DNA from 4 places in the Kitasatospora sp. NPDC008050 genome. Region 1 is predicted to be linked to each of the others. Evidence: riboswitches for the same ligand, from Rfam matches in the RefSeq annotation. Region 1 holds a riboswitch; each other region holds the start of a gene.
The links. A riboswitch is a leader RNA that binds a small molecule or an ion and turns the genes downstream of it on or off. The one in region 1 is predicted to bind cyclic di-AMP.

Region 1 (4,776 bases):
GCCGATCTGCTCGATGACGGCGAGGACGGCCTTCTCCACGCCCTTGCCGAAGTAGCGGTTCTTGTCACCGTCGCGCAGCTCCAGCGCCTCGAACGCGCCGGTGGAGGCGCCGGACGGGACAGCGGCACGGCCGGTGCTGCCGTCGTCGAGGCCGACCTCGACCTCGACCGTGGGGTTGCCGCGCGAGTCGAGAATCTCACGGGCGACGACGACATCAATGGACGGCACGAGGCATCTCCTAGGCGGAAGCGGTCCTGCGGACGTGGAACGGAGTCGTTACGACCAGAGCCTAACCGCACCGGCCCCCGGGGCCATCCAGGCCTGGGTCCCGTCTCACGGTGTGGCTCCGGTACCCACGAGTAGTTCACCCGAAAGCGCGCGGGGCGTCGCCCGGGCCGTCGCCCGGGGCGCCCCGCGCACGGTTCGTCAGCCGAAGCGCAGCTGCTGGCCCGGCATGATCAGGTTCGGATCGCCGCCCACCGTCGAGTGGTTGGCCTGGTAGAGCTGCTGCCAGCCGCCGCTCAGGTGCTGGGCCTGGGCGATGGTGGAGAGGGTGTCACCGGCCTGCACGGTGTAGCCGTGACCCGCCGGGGCACCGGTCTGCGCGGTGGGCGCGGCGGCGGCCGGGGCCTGGGCCGGCACCTGGACGGGGGTCTGGACCTGGACGGGCGCCTGGGCCGGGGCGGCGAACTGGTTGTAGACGCTCTGGTGGCTGGTCCAGTACCAGCCGCCGTCCTTCTCGTACCAGAACACCTTGCCGCCCGCGTCCCAGCCGGCCTGGCCCGGGAAGCTCGGGGTGGCCGACTGCTGAGGCTGCGTCTGCTGCTGGGCCTGCGGCTTCGACTGCTGGGCCGTCGGCTGCGCCTGCGACGCGCTCTGCTGCTGGGCGGCGCCCGAGTCGGCGCTCGCGTCGACGCCGGCCGGCGCCCCGCCCTTGCTCAGCCCGGCCTTGACCGAGCAGACCGGCCAGGCACCCGGGCCCTGGTCCGCCAGCACCCGCTCGGCGACCGAGATCTGCTGGGCCTTGCTGGCCTGGTTGGCCTGCGCGGCGTACTGGGTGCCGCCGTAGGCGGCCCAGGTCGAGGAGGTGAACTGCAGGCCGCCGTAGAAACCGTTGTGGGTGTCGATCGACCAGTTGTTGGTGCTCTCGCAGTTGGCGACCTGGTCCCAGACCGAGACCGGAGCAGCGTGTGCGCTGGTCGCGGTGAGCAGCGGGACCGCCAGACCGACACCGGCGACGCCGGCCGCGGCGATCGCCTTCTCGGTCTGGGTACGACGGCGGTGCCGGCCGTTGCCAGTGAGCAGCATGAAGCTATCCCTCTCCGCACGCCTGCGAGGTGAGCTGTCGGGTTCGGGCCCGTGAGGTTGGCCCGGCCGCTGACGCGGCTTCACCCCTAGCCGTGGGAGACGGCAGAAAATCCTGGGTCCCCCGCCCCTGCCCGGGTGTCGGTCGGTGTCCCGGCAGCGCGGCGGGCAGGACTCGGCGTTCCGCGCTTCGGGGTTCGCAGCAGCGAACTCCAGGGAGGGTAAGCAGATTGACGGACCGATCACAAGCTCATATCGCGTACATCACATCAAAATTACGGAGTGCGGTCGATCGCCTACCAACAGGTCTTGTTTGTCCGGATTGATGGGCATTCAAACCGCACAGGAGAACGGTCTTCGACACGCCGTCAGAACTGCCGTTCCGTCACTTGCCCGACAACTCGGGCGTAAACGAAACAGGGAGTTCGCGCAGGCCACGCATGATCAGACCGCCACGCCAGCGCAGTTCGGCCGGGTCCGCGGCCAGCTGGAGGTCGGGCAGCCGGGTCAGCAGGGTGGCCAGCGCACGCTGGCCCTCAAGTCGGGCCAGCGGCGCGCCGATGCAGTAGTGGATGCCGTGTCCGAAGCCGAGGTGCGGGTTGTCCCGGCGGGCCAGGTCCAGGGTGTCCGGGCGGTCGAACCTGGCCGGGTCCCGGTCGGCCGCCGCGAGCACCACCAACACCGGGTCCCCCACCGGGATCTCCACCCCGCCGATGGTCAGCGGTGCGGTGGCGAACCGCCAGGTGGCCAGCTCCACCGGGCCGTCGAAGCGCAGCAACTCCTCGATGCCGGTGGCCAGCAGCTCGCTCTCGCCGCGCACGATGGACTCCTGCAGCCGGGCCCGCTGCAGCGACTGGTTCATCAGCGAGTACAGGCCGTTGCCGATCAGGTTGACGGTGGTCTCGAACCCCGCGAAGAGCAGGATGAACGCCATCGCCGCGGCCTCGTTCTCGGTGAGGTGCTCGCCGTGGTCGCCGGCCCGGATCAGCCCCGAGATCAGGTCGTCCCCGAGGTCGGCCCGCTTACGGTGGATCAGCTCCGCCAGGTAGGTCCGCATCCGCTTGACCGCGCGCGCCACGCCGCCGCGCGGGCCGCCGCCATGTCGGATCATCATCCCGGCCCAGTCCCGGAAGTCGTCCTGGTCCTCGGCCGGCACGCCGAGCAGATCGCAGATCGCGTAGATCGGCAGCGGGAAGGCGAACTCGTGGATCAGGTCGGCCGAGCCACGCGCCGCGAAGCCGTCGATCAGCCGGTCCGTCAGCTGCTGCACCCGGGGCTCGAACTCGGCCACCGTACGCGGGGTGAAGGCCTTGGAGACCAGCCGGCGCAGCCGGGTGTGGTCGGGCGGGTCGATGTTCAGCAGGTGCGTCATCAGGTCCGCCTGACGCTCCCCCGGGATCCCCACCCGTCCCGTGCGGTGCGCCTGCTCACTGTGGTGCGCCGGGTTCTTGGAGAGCCGGGCGTCGGCCAGCGCCTGCCGGGCGTCCACATATCGGGTGACCAGCCAGGCGTCAACCCCGCTCGGCAGGGTGGTGCGGTGCACCGGCGCGTGTTCCCGCAGCCAGGCGTACGCCGGGTAGGGGTCGGCCGCGAACTCCCAGGTGAAGAGGGTGGGCGGGGGCGAATCAGGCTGGTCGGACATGTTCTGACCGTATCCGGTCCCCGGGAGGAGTGAGTCTGGTCACCTGGCGGGTAATCCCTGTTGCGGAGGGTCAGCTGGAGCCTACGATCCTCCGATACGTGGTGGTGGGCCCCGCAGTGCGGCGGTGCCCCCAGGGAGGAGCAGGCCATGCGGGTAGCCGGGGCAGTGGTGGTTATCGCGGTACTCAACGGCGGCGACGGCGACGGGCCGGCCCGTCGGTTCGCCGCGGCGGGCGCCGCCGGCCTGCTGATCGCCGACCCCCGGGTCGGGGTCGCCGAGGACCTGGCCACCGCCCTGGACCGGATCGGCTGCCCGGTGATCGGCGTCAGCTCCGACATCCACCAGCCCAGCGACATCGCCGCGCTGGTCGACACCGCCGAGAAGCACCTGGGCCCGATCGACCTGTTCTGCGTGGCCGGCCCGGACGGCGAGAAGATCGTCACGATGGCCGAGCTGCCCGGCCGGCTGCACCGCCTGGCCGAGCTGCTCGACCCGCTGAGCGAGGCGATCGGCGAGGCCCTGGGCCAGGCCGTCCCGGCGCAGCGCCGGGCTCAGCTCGCCGACAGCCCCTCGGCGGTCCGCACGGCCTCCCGGTAGCCGCGCGCGGCCGCCCGCAGCGCCGCGTCCGGGTCCACCTTCGCGTCGTGGGCCCGCTGCACCACGGCCAGCAGCAGCGCGCCCGCCGACTCCTCGGACAGCTCGGCCGGCAGCGCGTACGGGGCGTCGGGCACGCCGGTGAAGCCCGCCCGGCGGACCCGGGAGACCAGCTTGGCCGCGTACGCCAGGGCCGGCAGGCCCGCCGGGACGCCGTCCAGCACCGACTCCCGGTCCTGCTTCTCGGCGGCCTTGAGCGCCTCCCAGTTGGCCTCCACCTGGTCGGTGGTGGCCGCGTCCGAGTCACCGAAGACGTGCGGGTGGCGGTAGACCAGCTTGTCGACGATCGCCCCGGCCACCTCGTCGATGGAGAACGGGTCCTCGGCGTGCTCCTCGGCGATCCGGGCGTGGAAGAAGACCTGGAGCAGCACGTCGCCGAGCTCCTCGCGCAGGGTGTCGCGGTCCTCCTGCTCGATCGCCTCGACCAGCTCGTACGCCTCCTCCACCAGGTACTTCACCAGTGAGGCGTGGGTCTGCTCGGCGTCCCACGGGCAGCCGCCGGGCGAGCGCAGCCTGTCCATCACGGCGACCAGGTCGAGCAGCCGGGCGCCGGGCAGGTCGTAGGAGCCCGGCAGCAGCTCGATCTCGGGCGCCTGCCCGGCCTGCTCGACGGCGATCCGGGCCAGCGCGTCGGTCAGCCCCGGGTCGCCGTCCTGGCTGCCCAGGAAGAGCACCGGAGCCCGCTCGGTGAGCAGCCTGGCCAGCGCCGGCGCGCTGTCGCGCGCCACCAGCTCCACGGTCACGCCGGCCTGGGCCAGCGCGGGCAGCTGGGGGTGCGCCGGGTCGGCGGCCAGCACCAGCGGCGCGGCCTGCAGCGCCGACCAGGCGGGCCAGCTGAGCAGACCGGGGGCGACCCGGTGGGTCGTGGTGAGCAGGGTCAGCTTCGGGGCGTCGATCACGGTGTCCACACCCCCGAACCTACCGCCCGGGGCTTGCGCGCGGGGTGGGTCAGGCGGCGGCACCGGACTGGGGCAGCCAGTCCTCGGTGGGGCTGTCCAGCACCGACTGCTGGACGTCCCAGCTGCCGTAGCGCGGGTTGACCGTCACCTTCAGATCGGCGGCCGCCTCGGCCAGCACCTGATGGATCGTCTTGTTGCCGTCGGTGGTGCCCAGTTGCTGCCCGCTCTGGGCCAGCAGCTTCTGCAGCCCGATCTGCTCACGGTAGAAGCCGTCGA
Region 2 (4,776 bases), on a different contig from region 1:
GTGGCCCGGCGCGGGCTGGCCGAGGACGATCCGGCGCTGCTGGACCAGCTGCTGGCCATCCCGCAGGTCCACCTGGTGGTGGACGGCTACAACGTGACCAAGACCGGCTACCCGACGCTGCCGCTGGAGAAGCAGCGGCTGCGCCTGCTGGGCGGCCTGGCGATGCTCGCCCAGCGCACCCAGGCCGAGGTGACCTGTGTCTTCGACGGGCAGGACCTGGACGTGCCGGTGATCATGGCGCCGCCGCGCGGTGTCCGGGTGCGGTTCAGCAGGACCGGGCAGACGGCGGACGAGCTGATCCGCCAGTTGGTGCGGGCCGAGCCGCAGGGGCGGCCGGTGGTGGTGGTCTCGACGGACCGCGAGGTGGCGGACGGCGTGCGCAAGGCCGGTGCGCGCCCGGTGGCCTCGGTACTGCTGCTGAACCGTCTCTCCCGCGGCTGATCAGCCGTCAGTCGGTCAAGGCCGATCATGTGAATGTTGCGTGAGGGCCTTGCGGGCGAGGGCAGTTCGTGACAGCAGGGGAGTGGCGCAGGGAAGTGATGTTCACTAGGGTCTGGCGTCAAACCTATTTTTCCGGTCACTCATCCGATCGGGTGAGGCCGGCAGAAGAAGGAGCGGTCCCTTGGCGTCCCATCGCCGTCCCAAGCAGTCGAGCCGCGCGCGGATCACCGTGCTCACCGCCGCTGCGGCGACCGCGGTCGCGCTCTCCTCGCAGACCGGGGCCTGGGCAGACCCCAAGCCGTCCATCCAGGACGTCAAGGCGCAGATCGACGACCTGAACAACCAGCAGGAGGCCGCCGCCGAGAAGTACGACGGCGCCAAGGAGCGCGGCGACCAGCTGCGCCAGCAGGCCTCCCAGCTGCAGGACGAGGTGGCCCGCACGCAGGACCAGCTGACCCAACTGCAGTCCGGGCTCGCGACGGTGGCGGGCGAGCAGTACCGCACCGGCGGGATCGACCCCACCGTGCAGCTGATGCTCAACTCCAACCCGCAGAACTACCTGGACCAGGCGTCCAGCATGCAGGTGGCGACCAGCACCGAGACGGACGCGCTCAAGTCGCTCCAGGGCGAGCAGCGCAAGCTGGACCAGGAGAAGAAGGAAGCCTCCGACACGCTGGCCCAGCTGGACGGCGCCACCCAGCAGTTGAACCAGGCCAAGGCGGATGTGCAGAGCAAGCTGGCCGCCGCGCAGAAGCTGCTCAACTCGCTGAGCGCCGCGGACCGGGCCTCGCTGGCCGCCGCCGACCGCGCCTCGCGCGGCAGCGCCCGCACCGACCTCGGCTCGCTCGACCTCCCGCCGGCCGCCGGCTACGCCGGCCAGGCGGTGCAGGCGGCGCTCAGCCGGCTCGGCGACTCCTACGTCTGGGGTGCCACCGGCTCCAGCACCTTCGACTGCTCGGGGCTGATGCAGTGGGCCTACGCGCAGGCCGGCGTCTCGCTGCCGCGCACCTCGCAGGAGCAGGCCACGGTGGGCACCGCGGTGCCGAGCCTGTCCCAGGCGCAGCCGGGCGACCTGATCATCTTCGGTGGCGACCGGCACCACGTGGGCATGTACATCGGCAGCGGCAAGATGGTGCACGCGCCGCACACCGGTGACGTGGTGCGGATCGCCGACCCCAACTCGATGGGTGAGTCGTACATCATCCGCCGGGTCTGACCCGCCGTCGCCCCGGCGCGCGCCGACTGCCTCTGAGCCCCCGTCACCCGTGTGGTGTGACGGGGGCCACTTGTTTGTATCCGGCATGATCACGCGCGGGTGATCTCCTTAGCACCCAGAGTCAAAGTTGGGCAGTTTTTCTGACAAGGATTTGAACGGATCACAGAGTTGTTACTAGGGTCGCTCATCAGACCGCCGCGATGGTGATCACCCGACCGGGGTGGCAGCGGAGGTTACCGCCGAGTCTGGAAAGCAGCACGGGCAGTTGACTGCCCGACGGGGACCCCCTCACCGGGGAGCTGCGGACCGGAGCCGGGGAACCACGTTCCTCGGGGTGAATCGGCGCCAGGTCGGCCGTCAGGCCGGTGAGGCGTCGTAGGGCATCTCTTCCAGCCCGAACCCGTCAGCTCACCCGGTAGGCGGTCGGAGGAAGAAGGATTCGTGGCGTCCCATCGTCGTCCCAAGCCCGTCGGCCGTACCCGTGCGTCGATTCTGACCGCGGCTGCCGCGACCGCCGTGGCGCTCTCCGCGCAGGGGGCGGCGCATGCCGACCCGGCGCCCTCGCTCGACCAGGTCAAGTCCCAGGTCGACGCCCTGAACAACCAGGCGGAGCAGGCCTCCCAGCAGTACGACGGCGCGCAGGCCAAGCAGCAGACCCTGCAGAAGCAGGTCAGTGACCTGCAGGATCAGGTGGCGCGGCAGCAGGACCAGGTGACCAACCTGCAGTCCGGGCTGGCCTCGGTGGCCGCCGACCAGTACGCCAACAACGGCATCTCGCCGACCGTGCAGCTGATGCTCTCCAGCAAGCCGGACGGCTTCCTGAGCCAGGCCAGCTCGCTCAACCAGATGAGCAGCACCGAGACCGAGACGCTGAAGCAGCTTCAGGAGCAGCAGCGCAAGCTCGACCAGGACAAGGCCGAGGCGCAGAGCAAGCTCTCCGAGCTGGACACCACCACGCAGCAGCTGAAGAGCGCCAAGGACGACGTCCAGGCCAAGTTGCAGCAGGCCCAGAACCTGCTCAACACGCTGACCGAGCAGCAGCGCCAGGCGATGGCCGCGGCCGAGGCCAAGGCTGCCGCAGACGCCAAGGCGGCGGCCGACCAGGCCGCCGCGCAGGCCAAGGCCGCCGCTGCCGCCAAGGCCCAGGCCGACGCGCAGTCCGCCTCGCGCGGCTCCTCCCGCACCGACCTGGGGAGCACCGGCTCCACGGCCGCCCCCAGCACCCCGAGTGCCGGCAGCTCGGCCGCGCAGGCCGCGATCGCCGCCGCCGTCGGCAAGCTGGGCTCGCCGTACGTCTACGGTGCCGCCGGGCCGAGCTCCTTCGACTGCTCGGGTCTGATGCAGTGGGCCTACGCGCAGGCCGGCGTCTCGCTGCCGCGCACCTCGCAGGAGCAGGCCTCGGCCGGCACCAACGAGGGCACCGACATCGCCAACGCCCAGCCCGGCGACCTGCTCGTCTTCTACAGCGACATGCACCACGTGGGCATGTACGTCGGCGGCGGCCAGATGATCCACGCCCCGCACACCGGCGCCGTGGTCCGCTACGAGTCGGCCACGGTGATGCCGATCGCGGCGATCATCCGCCCCTGACGCATGATCGCGGCGATCATCCGCCCCTGACGCACCGTCGTCCCCGAAGGCCCGGTCTCCTCCTGGAGGCCGGGCCTTCGGCGTTCGGCAGCCGTTCTGATGTCCGATTGGGGATCAAATATTCGTATCGGCAGGGGTTTGGACTCCTCTGTCCCGACTCGCTAACGTCTGCGCTCGGACCTCAGCTCCTGCGGGCCTCACCGGAGGCTCCAGGGGCTCCCTCGGCGATAGGAGTCGTCAGCGATGGCGAGCACACCCCCGTCGGGCACCGCGCGGCGCTTCGCCCGGGTGGTGGCGGTCACCGCTGCCGCGACCACGGTGCTGGCGATGACGGCCAGCGCACACGGTGCCCCGGGCGGACCGGACAAGAAGGACGTCAAGGCACAGGTCGACCAGCTCTACGCGGAGGCGGAGCAGGCCTCGGAGAAGTCCAACGCCGCGGAGGAGGCCGCCCAGCGGCTGCAGGCCGAGGCCGGCACCCTGCAGCAGGAGGTGGCCCGCGGACAGGAGACCCTGAACAGGATGCGCCTGGACCTGGCCACCGTCGCGGGCGCCGAGTACCGCTCCGGCGGGATGGACCCCACCGTGCAGCTGATGCTCTCCAGCGACCCGGCCGGCTACCTGGCCAAGGCCCGCACCCTGGCCCAGGCCGGCGAGCAGCGCGCCGCCACCCTGCACGAGGTGCAGGAGCAGCAGCGCCGGCTGGACCAGCGCCGGGAGGAGGCGACCGGCAAGCTGGCCGAGCTGGAGAGCGTGCGCACCTCGCTGGCCGCGGCCAAGCAGCAGGTGCAGCAGCGGTTGAAGAGCGCGCAGGCGCTGCTGGGCAGCCTCACCGCCGCCGAGCGGGCGCAACTGCAGGCGCAGGACGACCGGGAGGCGCACGAGCGGGCGGCCCGGGCCGCGGAGCGGGTCGACCTGGGCACCCAGCCGCCCTCCTCGGACCGGGCGGCGGCCGCGCTGGCGGCGGCGCTGAGCAAGCTCGGCTCCCCTTACGTGTACGGATCCACCGGGCCCGGCGCGTTCGACTGCTCGGGTCTGATGTACTGGAGCTGGCGGCAGGCCGGAGTGACCCTGCCGCGCACCTCGCAGGCGCAGGCGTTCGGGGGGCAGCGGATCAGCCTGTCCGAGGCGCAACCGGGAGACTTGGTGATCTTCTTCCACGACATGCACCACGTCGGCATGTACGCCGGTGGCGGCACCGTGATCCACGCGCCCTACCCCGGCGCCCGGGTGCGCTACGAGAGCGTCGCCGCGATGCCGGTCGCGGCGGTGGTGCGGCCCTGACCGCGCAGGAGCCGGCCGCCGCGCCCCACCCCGCCGAGCCCGTCACGGGCGGCGGGGTCTCGCGCCGTACCGCGCTGCTGCTGGTGGGCGGCGCGCTGGTGCAGCTCTCGGTGCCCAGGCCCGCGCCCGCCCGGGCGGTCACGCCCGCGGTGCTGTCGGCCCAGCGGCTGGCGCCGGTGCTGTCCGCGCACGCCCAGGCGCTGCGCACCGGCGAGCTGGCGCCGCTGCAACTGGCCCAGCTGGAC
Region 3 (4,776 bases), on a different contig from region 1:
GTGGTCGCGCCCATCCGGCCCGCCGTGGTGCGGGAGAGCGCGTAGGCCCAGGTGCTGAACGCCAGGGCGGTGGGGAACAGGCCCAGGTAGACCAGGTCGAGCGTGGCCCAGGCCGGGGCGTGGGCGAGTTGGCCGGTCAACTGGCCGCCGAACGGCAGGCAGACCACCGTGCCGATCAGGCAGCTGAAGGCGGTGACCTGCAGCGGAGTCGCATGCCGCAGCGCCGGCTTCTGGGCCACCACGCCGGCCGCGTAGAGCAGCGCGGCGAGCAGGCAGAGCAGCACGCCGAGATACGAGGCACCGCTGCCACCGGACTTGGACAGGCCCACCACCACGGCGCCGGCGAACGAGACCGCCATCCCGATCATCAGCCGGCGCGGGAACCCCTCGCGCAGCAGCCAGCCGCCGAGCAGCGCGATCACCAGCGGGCCGATGTTCACCAGCATGGCGGCGGTGCCCGCATCGACCTTCTGCTCACCCCAGTTGAGCGCCAGCATGTAGAGCCCGAACCAGAGCAGGCCGCAGAGGGCGATGCCGGGCCAGGAGGCGCGCGGCGGCAGGCCCTCGCCCCGCACCGCCCAGATCGCGAGCAGCGCCACCGAGCCGACCGCGAGGCGGCCCAGGGCCAGTGAGCCGGGGCCGTAGTGCTCGGTGGCGGAGCGGATCGCCACGAAGGAGGAGGCCCAGAGCAGGACGGAGACGGTGGCCGCGGCCACCGCCTTGGTGTTGAGTCGGGTGGTGCCGGCGCTGGCGGTGAGGTCCATACGCGCAAACTAGTCGGCAGCCGAAGCTTTCAGCACGCAATTTATCGGTGGCCGAGGCTCTCGCGGTGGCGACGGCTCGGGCGACGGCGGTGGCGACGGCGGCGAAGGCGGTCGCGGCGGTCGGCTCAGGCCTGCGTCGGCGTGATCACACCGTCCAGGTAGACCCAGGCCCCCTCGTGGCGCACGAAGCGGCTCTTCTCGTGCAGCCGGCCGTCGAGGTTCTGCTCGACGTAGTGGGCGACGAACTCGACGGTGCCCTCCTGGTGGAACGCGCCGCCCTCGGTGCTGCCCAGGATCTCCAGCCGCCGCCAGTGCAGCCCCGCGTCGAAGTCGACGACCGCAGGGCGGGTCCGCGGGTGCCAGCTGCGCAGCAGATAGGCGCCGTCGTTGACCACGAAGGCGCTGAACCTCGATCGCATCAGCTGCTCGGCGGTGGCCGCCTGGGCCTCGCCCCGGTGCAGCCGGCGGCAGCAGTCGGCGTAGGCGGCGGGCAGGCCGCAGGGGCAGGGGACTGATCCGTCGCTCGCGGCGGGCGCGGTGACGGGGGCGGGCTCGGCCGCGCGGGTGCGGTTGCTGCGTCGGGACATGGCTCCATTCTGACGGTGCCCGGCGGTGCCCGGTGACCGCCCACCGGGCACCGCCGGACAGGCCTTAGGAAGGAAGCTGCAGGTGCTGTCCGGGGAAGATCAGGTTGGGGTTGCCACCGACGGTGCCGAGGTTCTGCTGGTAGAGCTGTTGCCAGTTGTCGACGTGGTGGTCCGTCGCGATGGCCCAGAGCGAGTCGCCGCTCTGCACGGTGTAGCCCTGACCGGCGTCGCTCTGGCCGGTCGGGGCCACCTGGCCGGTGGGGCCGACCGGGGCCGCGGGCGCGGTCGGTGCGGGTGCCACGGGGGCGATCGGGGTGGTGCCGCCGGTCGGCGTCTGCGCGCTGCCGGGGGCCGGGGCCAGCGGGGACGGGGTGCTCGGTGCGCTGCTCGACTGCGGGCCGGGGGCGGTCGGAGCGGCCGGGGGCGTGGTCGCCGTCGGGTTCGGGCTGGTGCTGGGCGCCGGGGTGCCCGGCGCGGGCGCGTTCGGGGTCGGCGCAGCGGTCGCAGTGGTCGGGCCGCTGGTCGGAGCAGTGGACGGTGCGGTGGTCGGCGCCGTCGGCGCTCCGCTGGGCATGCCCGTGCCGGGGGCGCCGGCGCTCGGCGTACCGGGAGCCGGGGTGGTGGGCGGCGCCGGGGTGGTGGGCGTCGTCGTGGGCGTGGAGCCGGGCGTGGGCGCCGTGGTGGGCGCGGTCACCGGCGCGGGCGAGCCGACGGGCGTGGGCGTGCCGACCGGGGCCGGCGTGCTGGTCGCCGGGGGCGCGGGCGTCGGCGTGCTCACCGGCGTGCTGGTGGTCGGCGCGGTCAGCCCGGCCACCGCCGCGCAGCTGCCCCAGACGCTCGGACCCTGGCCGGCGAGCAACTGCTCGGCCACGGCGATCTGCTGCGCCTGGGTGGCGTGCGAGGCCTGCGCCGCGTACTGGTCGCCGCCGTTCGCGACCCACTGGCGCTGGGTGAGATGCAGTCCGCCGTAGTAGCCGTCGCCGGTGTCCGCGGTCCAGTTGCCGCCGGTGACGCACTGGGCGAGCGAGTCCCAGGTGCTGACCGGGGCGGCGTGCGCGCCGGTCGCGGTGAGCAGCGGCAGGGCGACGCCGACGCCGGCCACCGTCGCGGCGGTCACGGCGCGCTCGGTCTGGGTCGGGCGGCGGTGCCGGCCCGGGCCTGAGAACACCCCGGATATGCCCATGGAACATCCCTCTCCGCACGCCTGCGAGGTGAGCTGTCGGGTTCGGGCCGGGAGGCTGGCCCGGCCGTCCGCCCGGACGGATCCGGTGGACGGCTTCACCCCTAGCCGTGTTGGGGACGGCATTGAAACCTGGGTCCCCCGCCCCTGCCCAGAGGTCGGTGATCGAGGACCCGGAGCGCGGTGGGCAGGACTCGGCGTACCTCGTCCGGGCACCCGCGTAGGCGGGTTGCAGGGAGACTAGACGGATCATCACTCCGATAACAACCCCGCATCGCACACGTCACACAAGAATCACGGAAGCTGCGCGATGCTCTGTACCGACACCTCTTGCGCGTACTGCGTCAGGTCCGCCCGCCCGGTCGGCACCCAAGCCGCCCGGCGGCCCACTGTCCGCAGCTAGGTTGGGCGCTGGAACCGTCATCGACCGAAGAACCGTCAACTCGACGCAGAGGAGAGGCCCATGGCCGACGATGCCAAGATCCGTGAGCTTTTCGCCTCCCGGACCAACGGGGTGCTGGTGACCCTGAAGCGGGACGGGCGGCCGCAGCTGTCCAACATCCGCTACGCCTTCGACCCGGCCGAGGAGCTGATCCGGGTCTCCGTCACGGCGGACCGGGTGAAGGCGAAGAACCTGGCCCGGGACCCGCGGGCGAGCCTGTACGCGACCAGCGAGGACTTCTGGACCTGGGCGGTGGCCGAGGGCACCGCCGAGCTGACGCCGGTGGCCGCGGCGCCCGACGACGACACGGTGGAGGAACTGATCGACCTCTACCGCACGCTCGACGGCGAGCACCCCGACTGGGACGACTACCGGGCCGCGATGGTCCGCGATCGCCGGCTCGTGGTCAAGCTGCACGTGGAGCACTTCTACGGCCAGACCCCCTGAGCCCAGGGCGGAACAGGGGTGTGAAACCGGGCCGGGCGGGCCGGTGCGGCGGCCCGGCCGGCCCGGTGCGCGGGTTTGCCCGATCGACGGACACCGCGGCGCGTGCGCAGCACGATAGAAGGGCGCGCCCGGGCCCGGGTGTGGGCGGGCGCACCGGGAGGTGGGCTGTGCACGAGCTGGAGCCGGCCGTCGAAGCGGCCGAGGGCGATCCGCACTGGTGGTGGGAGGTGGACTCCGCGCTGATGGGCAAGGCCTCGGCGCTGGAGGTGTCGATGTACTGGGCCCTCGGTCTGACCCGCTGGGCCGCCGGCCATGACCCCAGAGTCGCCGGCGGCGACCTGGAGGCCGTGCGCACGCTGCTGGGCCTGGCCATCTATCGCGCGGCCCAGGGGGAGGGGGTCACCGATCCGGGCCGGATCCCCACCCTGCTGCCCTTGCTGATACTCGCTCGGGGCGTGGCCAGAACGACCGCCGAGGCCCGGCCGCTCGGCTACGGCGACCGGGGCCGGCTGCGGCTGGCCGACCGGGCCCGGCTGCGCGCCGTGCTGACCGATCCGGACCGCGCGGTCTTCGAGCACCTGCGCAAGGAGACGGTGCTCGTGCTGGTCGCCAACACCGACCACGCTCGCACCGAGCTGTGCCTGCGCTCCAACGACGCGAGCATCTGGAAGGACCGCCCGCTGATCACCATCAGCACCCGCGAGGCGCACCTGCCGAACCACGGGCTGCTGCCCTGGGACTGGTACAGCACGGGGTGACCACCGCGCCCGTACCGGCTGCCGAGAGCGCGTCGGCGCTGGTGGCGGCCGGTACACCGGCCCGGCAACCCCGGGGCTGTGCGCAGTGGGCGGCTCCCGTACGCTCTGGTGCTTCACGGGCGGAGCACCACGGGGGAGAGCAGAGCGATGAGCGCCGACGATGTGTGGCGGGCACCGGATCCGGACGCGGAGCCGGTGCGCCGGCCGGATCCCGCGCGGTACCCGGGCCCGGGACCGTACCCCGGCCCCGCGCCGTACCAGGGTGGCTGGCCGCCGCCCGGCCTCGCCTGGGGCTACCGGCCGCCGCCGCCCAGGCCCGGCGTCATACCGCTGACCCCGCTGGGCATCGGTGAGGTGATCAGCGGTGTCTTCCGCACCCTGCGCCAGTACGCCAAGCCGCTGCTGATCCCGCTGTCGGTCGCGGCGCTGGTCGTGCTCGGGCTCTGCGGGGTCTGTCTGGCGGTCGGCTACAGCGCGGTCAGCGGCATCATCGACGACGCCCGCAACCAGGTGGACTACCAGCTGACCGACGATCAGGCGGCCACCGTGGGTGTCACGGCGGTCGTCGGGGTGCTTGTCCTGCTCTGCTGCTTCTGGG
Region 4 (4,776 bases), on a different contig from region 1:
CGTGGAGTTCCGCGCCGGTCATCGGACCCAGTGCGAGCAGGCCGCGGGTGAAGACGGGGACCAGCTCCGGATGATCGAGGCAGCGCCCGCAGAAGTCGGCGCGCACACCCAGCACGACGAGGGTGGCCTCGGCGGCGGGTCTGCCGTCCGGGACGGTGGCGAGTTCGCAGAGGGCCTGGATGAAGGCGTGCCGCTCGGCGGGATCGGGACAGAGGGTGAAGACCTCCTCGAACTGGTCCACGATCAGGGCCGGTCCGACGACCGGCACCGACCCCGCCCCCGGCACCGGAGCAGGGGCCGGGCCCGCGGCGGTCGCGCTCACAAGTGAAGGTGAGGTAGAGGGTGAGACTCTTGGCTCGGCCGTTGGTGTCGGCGAGGCCTCGGTGCTGGGGGACGGGAGCGGGACGGGCCCGGGGGCGGGCTCGGTGGAGGAGGCCGACACGGTGTCGAGGAGTCGACGCAGGACCGAGAGCGGCCGCGCGGTCGGTGTGCAGACCAGCACGCGGCGGCCCCCAGGGTGCGCGGACGGCAGGTCGCCGCGCTGGAGGGCGGGCAGCAGACCGGCCCGCAGCAGGGAGGACTTGCCCGCGCCCGAGGGGGCGACCAGCGCGAGCGGCCCCTGCCCCGCCCGCTCGGCCAGCCGGTCGAGCAGTGCGGCGAGCGCGTTGTCGCGGCCCGCGAACCAGCGGGCGTCCTGCGGGCCGAAGGCGGCCAGCCCGAGGTAGGGGCAGGGGAGGTCGAGTTCCGGTGGCGGGGCGCTGTCGGAGGCGGGCCAGGTCGGCCCGGGCTCGGCGGCTTCGGTCAGCCGCAGCAGCGAACCGTCGGCGCGCAGCAGCTCGTCGCAGCGGCGGGCCAGGTCATGGCCGGCGGGCTTGCTGCCGTTCTCGATCTTGCTGAGGTAGCCCTTGCTGTAGTGCAGCAGGCGGGAGAGGGCGCTGAGCGACAGGCCGCGCTCGGTGCGCAGCCGGCGCAGCTCGGCGCCGAAGCGCTCGTCGCGGGGCCGGGGGGCTCCGTCCGCCGGTGGAATCAGGTCCATGCGCACCCCGCGACGCCAGCCAGGCCGCGCTTGGCGACTTCTCGGATCTGTCATCCACAGATTACCGGCTGTGATCGAGCCGTCTGGCATGCTGTGGTCTCGATCGGTGCGGGTCCAGTGGCGGCGCCAGTGGCAAATATGTTGTAATACGCAACCACTACGGGAGAGGAAGAGGTCACGCGTGTCGGGGCGAGACGAGTCGATCGAGATCATCCAGCGCGAGCTGACCGCCTTCGCCCGGCGGGCCCGGCACAAGGCCTCACAGCTGCATCCGGGGCTCTCCCTGGTGACGTACAGCATCCTCGACCTGATGTACGAACGCGGTGGCTGCCGGGCGGCGGACCTGGCCGCCTACTTCATGCTCGACAAGTCGACCGTGAGCCGGCAGGTCGGCGCGCTGGAGAAGCTGGGACTGCTCAGCCGCGAGGTGGATCCGGAGGATCACCGAGGGCAGATCCTGCGCCCGAGCGAGCAGGGCCTGGCACTGCTCCGGCATGCGTACGAGATGCGCCGCGAGTCGTTCACCGAGCGGTTCACGGAATGGACCGACGAGGACATCGCGCGGCTGGCGGGCTACCTGGTGCGGTACGGCGCGGCGGACTGACACCGGATCGCCCGACGCACGGCGCACGGCGCACGGCGCACGGCGCCCGACGCCCGACGCACGAGGAGGCGGCAGCGCCAAAAGCCGTCGGCCGGCCACGGGTTGGGGAACCCGTGGTCCGGCCGACGGCTGAAGCGATCCGCTGAGTGCGATTCGTGGGGCGCGATTCGTTGGGCGCGATCTGCCGGGTGAGATCCGCCGGGCGCTACCGCTCGGCGGAGCCCGACCCGGGACCGCTGATCACCGGGGTGATCAGTACGCCTGGTGGGCCTGCCAGAAGACCCAGGCCTGGTTCGGGCTGCCGTAGGTCTGGTTCATGTACTGCAGCGCCCACTTGATCTGGGTGGCGGGGTTGGTCGCCCAGTCCGAGCCGACCGAGGCCATCTTGTTGCCGGGCAGGGCCTGCGGCAGGCCGTAGGCGCCGGAGCTCGGGTTGGTGGCGGTGACGCTCCAGCCGCTCTCGTGGGTGATGATCTGGTCGAACGACGCCAGCTGGTCGGCCGGGACGATCGAGGCGGCGAGCGCCTGCAGCGAGGCGACGCTGGCGTTGGCGCTCAGGGCCGGAGCAGCGGTGGCGACCGGGGCGGCCGGGGCGCTCTTCGGAGCCGGAGCCGGAGCCGGAGCCGGCGCCTGGGTCGCAGCCGGAGCCTGGGCCGGGGCGGGGGTCTGCGCCTGGGCCGGAGCCTGGCCGTCGCCCAGCGCGAGGTGCTGGCCGGGGTAGATCATGTCCGGGCCGCCGACGAGCACCGACTTGTTCAGGTCGTAGAGCTTCTGCCAGCCGCCCTGCACGTTGTGGCTGGTGGCGATCTTGGACAGCCAGTCGCCGTCCTGCACGGTGTAGCCGGCGGGAGCCTGGGCGGCCGGGGCCGCGGCGGGGGTGGCGGCCTGGGGGGCCGCGGCCGGGGCGACAGCCGCCGACTGGTGCTGCGCGGCGTGGCCGTGCGAACCGGAGTGGAGCGGAGCGGCGCTGGCGCCACCGGCGGTGATCATGGGCAGACCGGCGCCGGCGGCCACGATGACGGCGGTGGCGATCGCGCGCTTGATGGTGGCGCGGCTGGGCAGGCTGGGACGACCGTTGACGGACATCATGAAAAGCTTTTCCTCTCCCACGCCTGCGAGGTGAGCTGTCGGATTCGGGCTGGAGTTGCCCGGCCGCGCAATGCGCGGCTTCACCCCTAGCCCCGCCCGGAGTCGTGCTCCAGGTGGGGCGACTTACCTTGGGTCCCCCGCCCCTGCCGTGGTGCTGTGGTGCACAGTGCCCGTTCCATCCGGCGGCAGGATTCGGCGTTCCGGGGAGCGGGGTTCGTGTGGAGACGAACGGCATGCACCGTAGACAGGTCGAAGGTCCTATCTCAAGCCAGAAGGACCTGTCACAGGGCAATGTGAGGTGTCTCATGCCGAAGCTGGAGGGGCGATAACGATTCGCATCGTTATCGCCCCGTGATATGAAATTCCGTCAGCCCGCCCCCCGTCAGCCCGCGTGCCAACCCTGCGGGTCGACGTCGCCGGGCACCGCCGCGGCCGGGTGGTAGGGGCCGCGGGTCAGCACGAAGCCGGCCAGGTCGAGGTGGCTGACCGCGCCGTCCTCGGCGCGCACCACACGCAGCGGCTCGCCCGCGTAGTAGCCGTCCAGGCCGGTCCAGCTGCCGTCCGGCTCGGGCGCGAAGCGGGAGGTGCGGGCGGGGCCGCTGAGCGCGGTGAGCTCCAGGGACCGGTCCGCCCGCAGGTGCAGGGCCAGCGCCGTGGGGCCCCAGTACCAGGGGCCGGTCAGCGCCAGCAGGGCGGGATCGGCGTCGGTGAACGGGCGCCAGGCGGCGGGCAGCAGCGGTTCGCGCTCGGCCACGATCCGGAGCAGGTCGGGAGCGACCGTCGCGAGCGCGGAGCCGGCGGTGACATTGCTGAGGGTGATCGCCGCCACGTCGTCCTCGGTGCTGAACCACAGGTAGGCCAGGAAGCCGGGCATCGAACCGGTGTGACCGGCCAGCAGCCGTCCGTCCTGCCGGAGCAGCTGCAGGCCCAGGCCGTAGCAGGAGGTCCAGTCGTCACTGTCCGGGCCGGCGGCCGGGCGGCGCATCTCGGCCAGGCTGGCGGGGGCCAGCACCTTCTCCGTGCCGCCCGGGAGGGTGCCGGCCAGGAAGCAGGCCCAGCGGGCGAGGTCGGCGGCCGTGGACCAGAGCTGGCCGGCCGGCGCCATCAGGCCGGTGTCGGTGAGGGGCTCGGGGAGCATCACATCCGCCCACGGATGCACGGCGAACCCGCCCGCGTGCGGAGCCTGCGGCAGCACGGTGGTGCGGCTCAGGCCGAGCGGATCGAGCACCTCCTGGCGCAGCACCTCGCCCCACGGCAGCCGGCGCACCTTGGCCACCAGTGCGCCGAGCAGCGCGTAGCCGGGGTTGGAGTAGTGGTAGCGCTCACCGGCCGGGTGGCGGAACGGCTGCTCCTCCAGCAGGTTGCCCAGCTCCGGGCGGTGCGAGCCGTCGGTCCGCTCCCACCAGGGGGCCGGCGTCTCGGCGGCCAGCCCGGCCGTGTGGCTGAGCAGTTCGCGGATCGTGGCCCGCCCGGCGGAGGTCCCCGGCAGGTGCTGCTCCAGCGGATCGGACAGGTCGAGCAGGCCCTCGTCGCGCAGGCGCAGCACCAGCACCGCCACGAAGGACTTGGTGATCGAGCCGATCCGGTACTGCGTGTTCTCGTCCGGCGCGTGGCCCTCGATCATGCTCCGGCCACCGCTCCAGACCCGGTGGCCGCCGCGGGCCACCGCGCCGACCAGCGAGGGCGTCCGGCCCCGCGCCTGTCCGACGGCGAGGCGGTGCAGCAGGGCCCGACGGGTCTCGGGCAGCAGCTCGCCGACGGCCAGGGCAGGGATGGGCAGCTCGTCGGCCCGCGCCTGGTTGATCGGCAACTCGTCGGACTGGTACGTCATCTGATCTCACATTCGCAGCTGGGAGGGCTGGAGAAGGTCGAACCGCTCGACCCTACCGGCGCCCGCGCCGTGTGGCTCGGCATTAAGAGGGGCTCACGCATGCGACACCTCGCAACCCCGGCCGGCACCGCGTCGCCGCCCCGCCGACCAGCGCGGATCCCCCCTCCCGCTATGCTGCCCCCGGCCGCGCGACCACGGGCCGCTGGAACAGAGGGG

Region 2: another riboswitch for cyclic di-AMP. It lies ahead of ACFZB9_RS01595 (NlpC/P60 family protein); the one in region 1 lies ahead of ACFZB9_RS05085 (transglycosylase family protein).
Region 3: another riboswitch for cyclic di-AMP. It lies ahead of ACFZB9_RS27045 (transglycosylase family protein); the one in region 1 lies ahead of ACFZB9_RS05085 (transglycosylase family protein).
Region 4: another riboswitch for cyclic di-AMP. It lies ahead of ACFZB9_RS24030 (LysM peptidoglycan-binding domain-containing protein); the one in region 1 lies ahead of ACFZB9_RS05085 (transglycosylase family protein).

Annotation. Positions count from the first base shown of each region.
Region 1 is NZ_JBIBIJ010000002.1:359,861-364,636, reverse strand. It holds gene eno (phosphopyruvate hydratase) at 1-228, opposite strand, end outside; gene ACFZB9_RS05085 (transglycosylase family protein) at 427-1,308, opposite strand; cyclic di-AMP (ydaO/yuaA leader) riboswitch at 1,314-1,462, opposite strand; gene ACFZB9_RS05080 (cytochrome P450) at 1,691-2,947, opposite strand; gene ACFZB9_RS05075 (hypothetical protein) at 3,095-3,544, shown strand; gene ACFZB9_RS05070 (MazG family protein) at 3,499-4,509, opposite strand; gene ACFZB9_RS05065 (hypothetical protein) at 4,550-4,776, opposite strand, start outside.
Region 2 is NZ_JBIBIJ010000001.1:380,846-385,621, reverse strand. It holds gene ACFZB9_RS01605 (NYN domain-containing protein) at 1-441, shown strand, start outside; gene ACFZB9_RS01600 (NlpC/P60 family protein) at 623-1,657, shown strand; cyclic di-AMP (ydaO/yuaA leader) riboswitch at 1,945-2,095, shown strand; gene ACFZB9_RS01595 (NlpC/P60 family protein) at 2,099-3,247, shown strand; gene ACFZB9_RS01590 (NlpC/P60 family protein) at 3,491-4,531, shown strand; gene ACFZB9_RS01585 (hypothetical protein) at 4,615-4,776, shown strand, end outside.
Region 3 is NZ_JBIBIJ010000016.1:69,658-74,433, forward strand. It holds gene ACFZB9_RS27035 (DMT family transporter) at 1-764, opposite strand, end outside; gene ACFZB9_RS27040 (YchJ family protein) at 890-1,351, opposite strand; gene ACFZB9_RS27045 (transglycosylase family protein) at 1,416-2,468, opposite strand; cyclic di-AMP (ydaO/yuaA leader) riboswitch at 2,537-2,705, opposite strand; gene ACFZB9_RS27050 (PPOX class F420-dependent oxidoreductase) at 2,995-3,420, shown strand; gene ACFZB9_RS27055 (hypothetical protein) at 3,588-4,178, shown strand; gene ACFZB9_RS27060 (hypothetical protein) at 4,326-4,776, shown strand, end outside.
Region 4 is NZ_JBIBIJ010000012.1:183,358-188,133, reverse strand. It holds gene ACFZB9_RS24040 (helix-turn-helix domain-containing protein) at 1-1,036, opposite strand, end outside; gene ACFZB9_RS24035 (MarR family winged helix-turn-helix transcriptional regulator) at 1,218-1,640, shown strand; gene ACFZB9_RS24030 (LysM peptidoglycan-binding domain-containing protein) at 1,893-2,729, opposite strand; cyclic di-AMP (ydaO/yuaA leader) riboswitch at 2,735-2,860, opposite strand; gene ACFZB9_RS24025 (serine hydrolase domain-containing protein) at 3,112-4,479, opposite strand.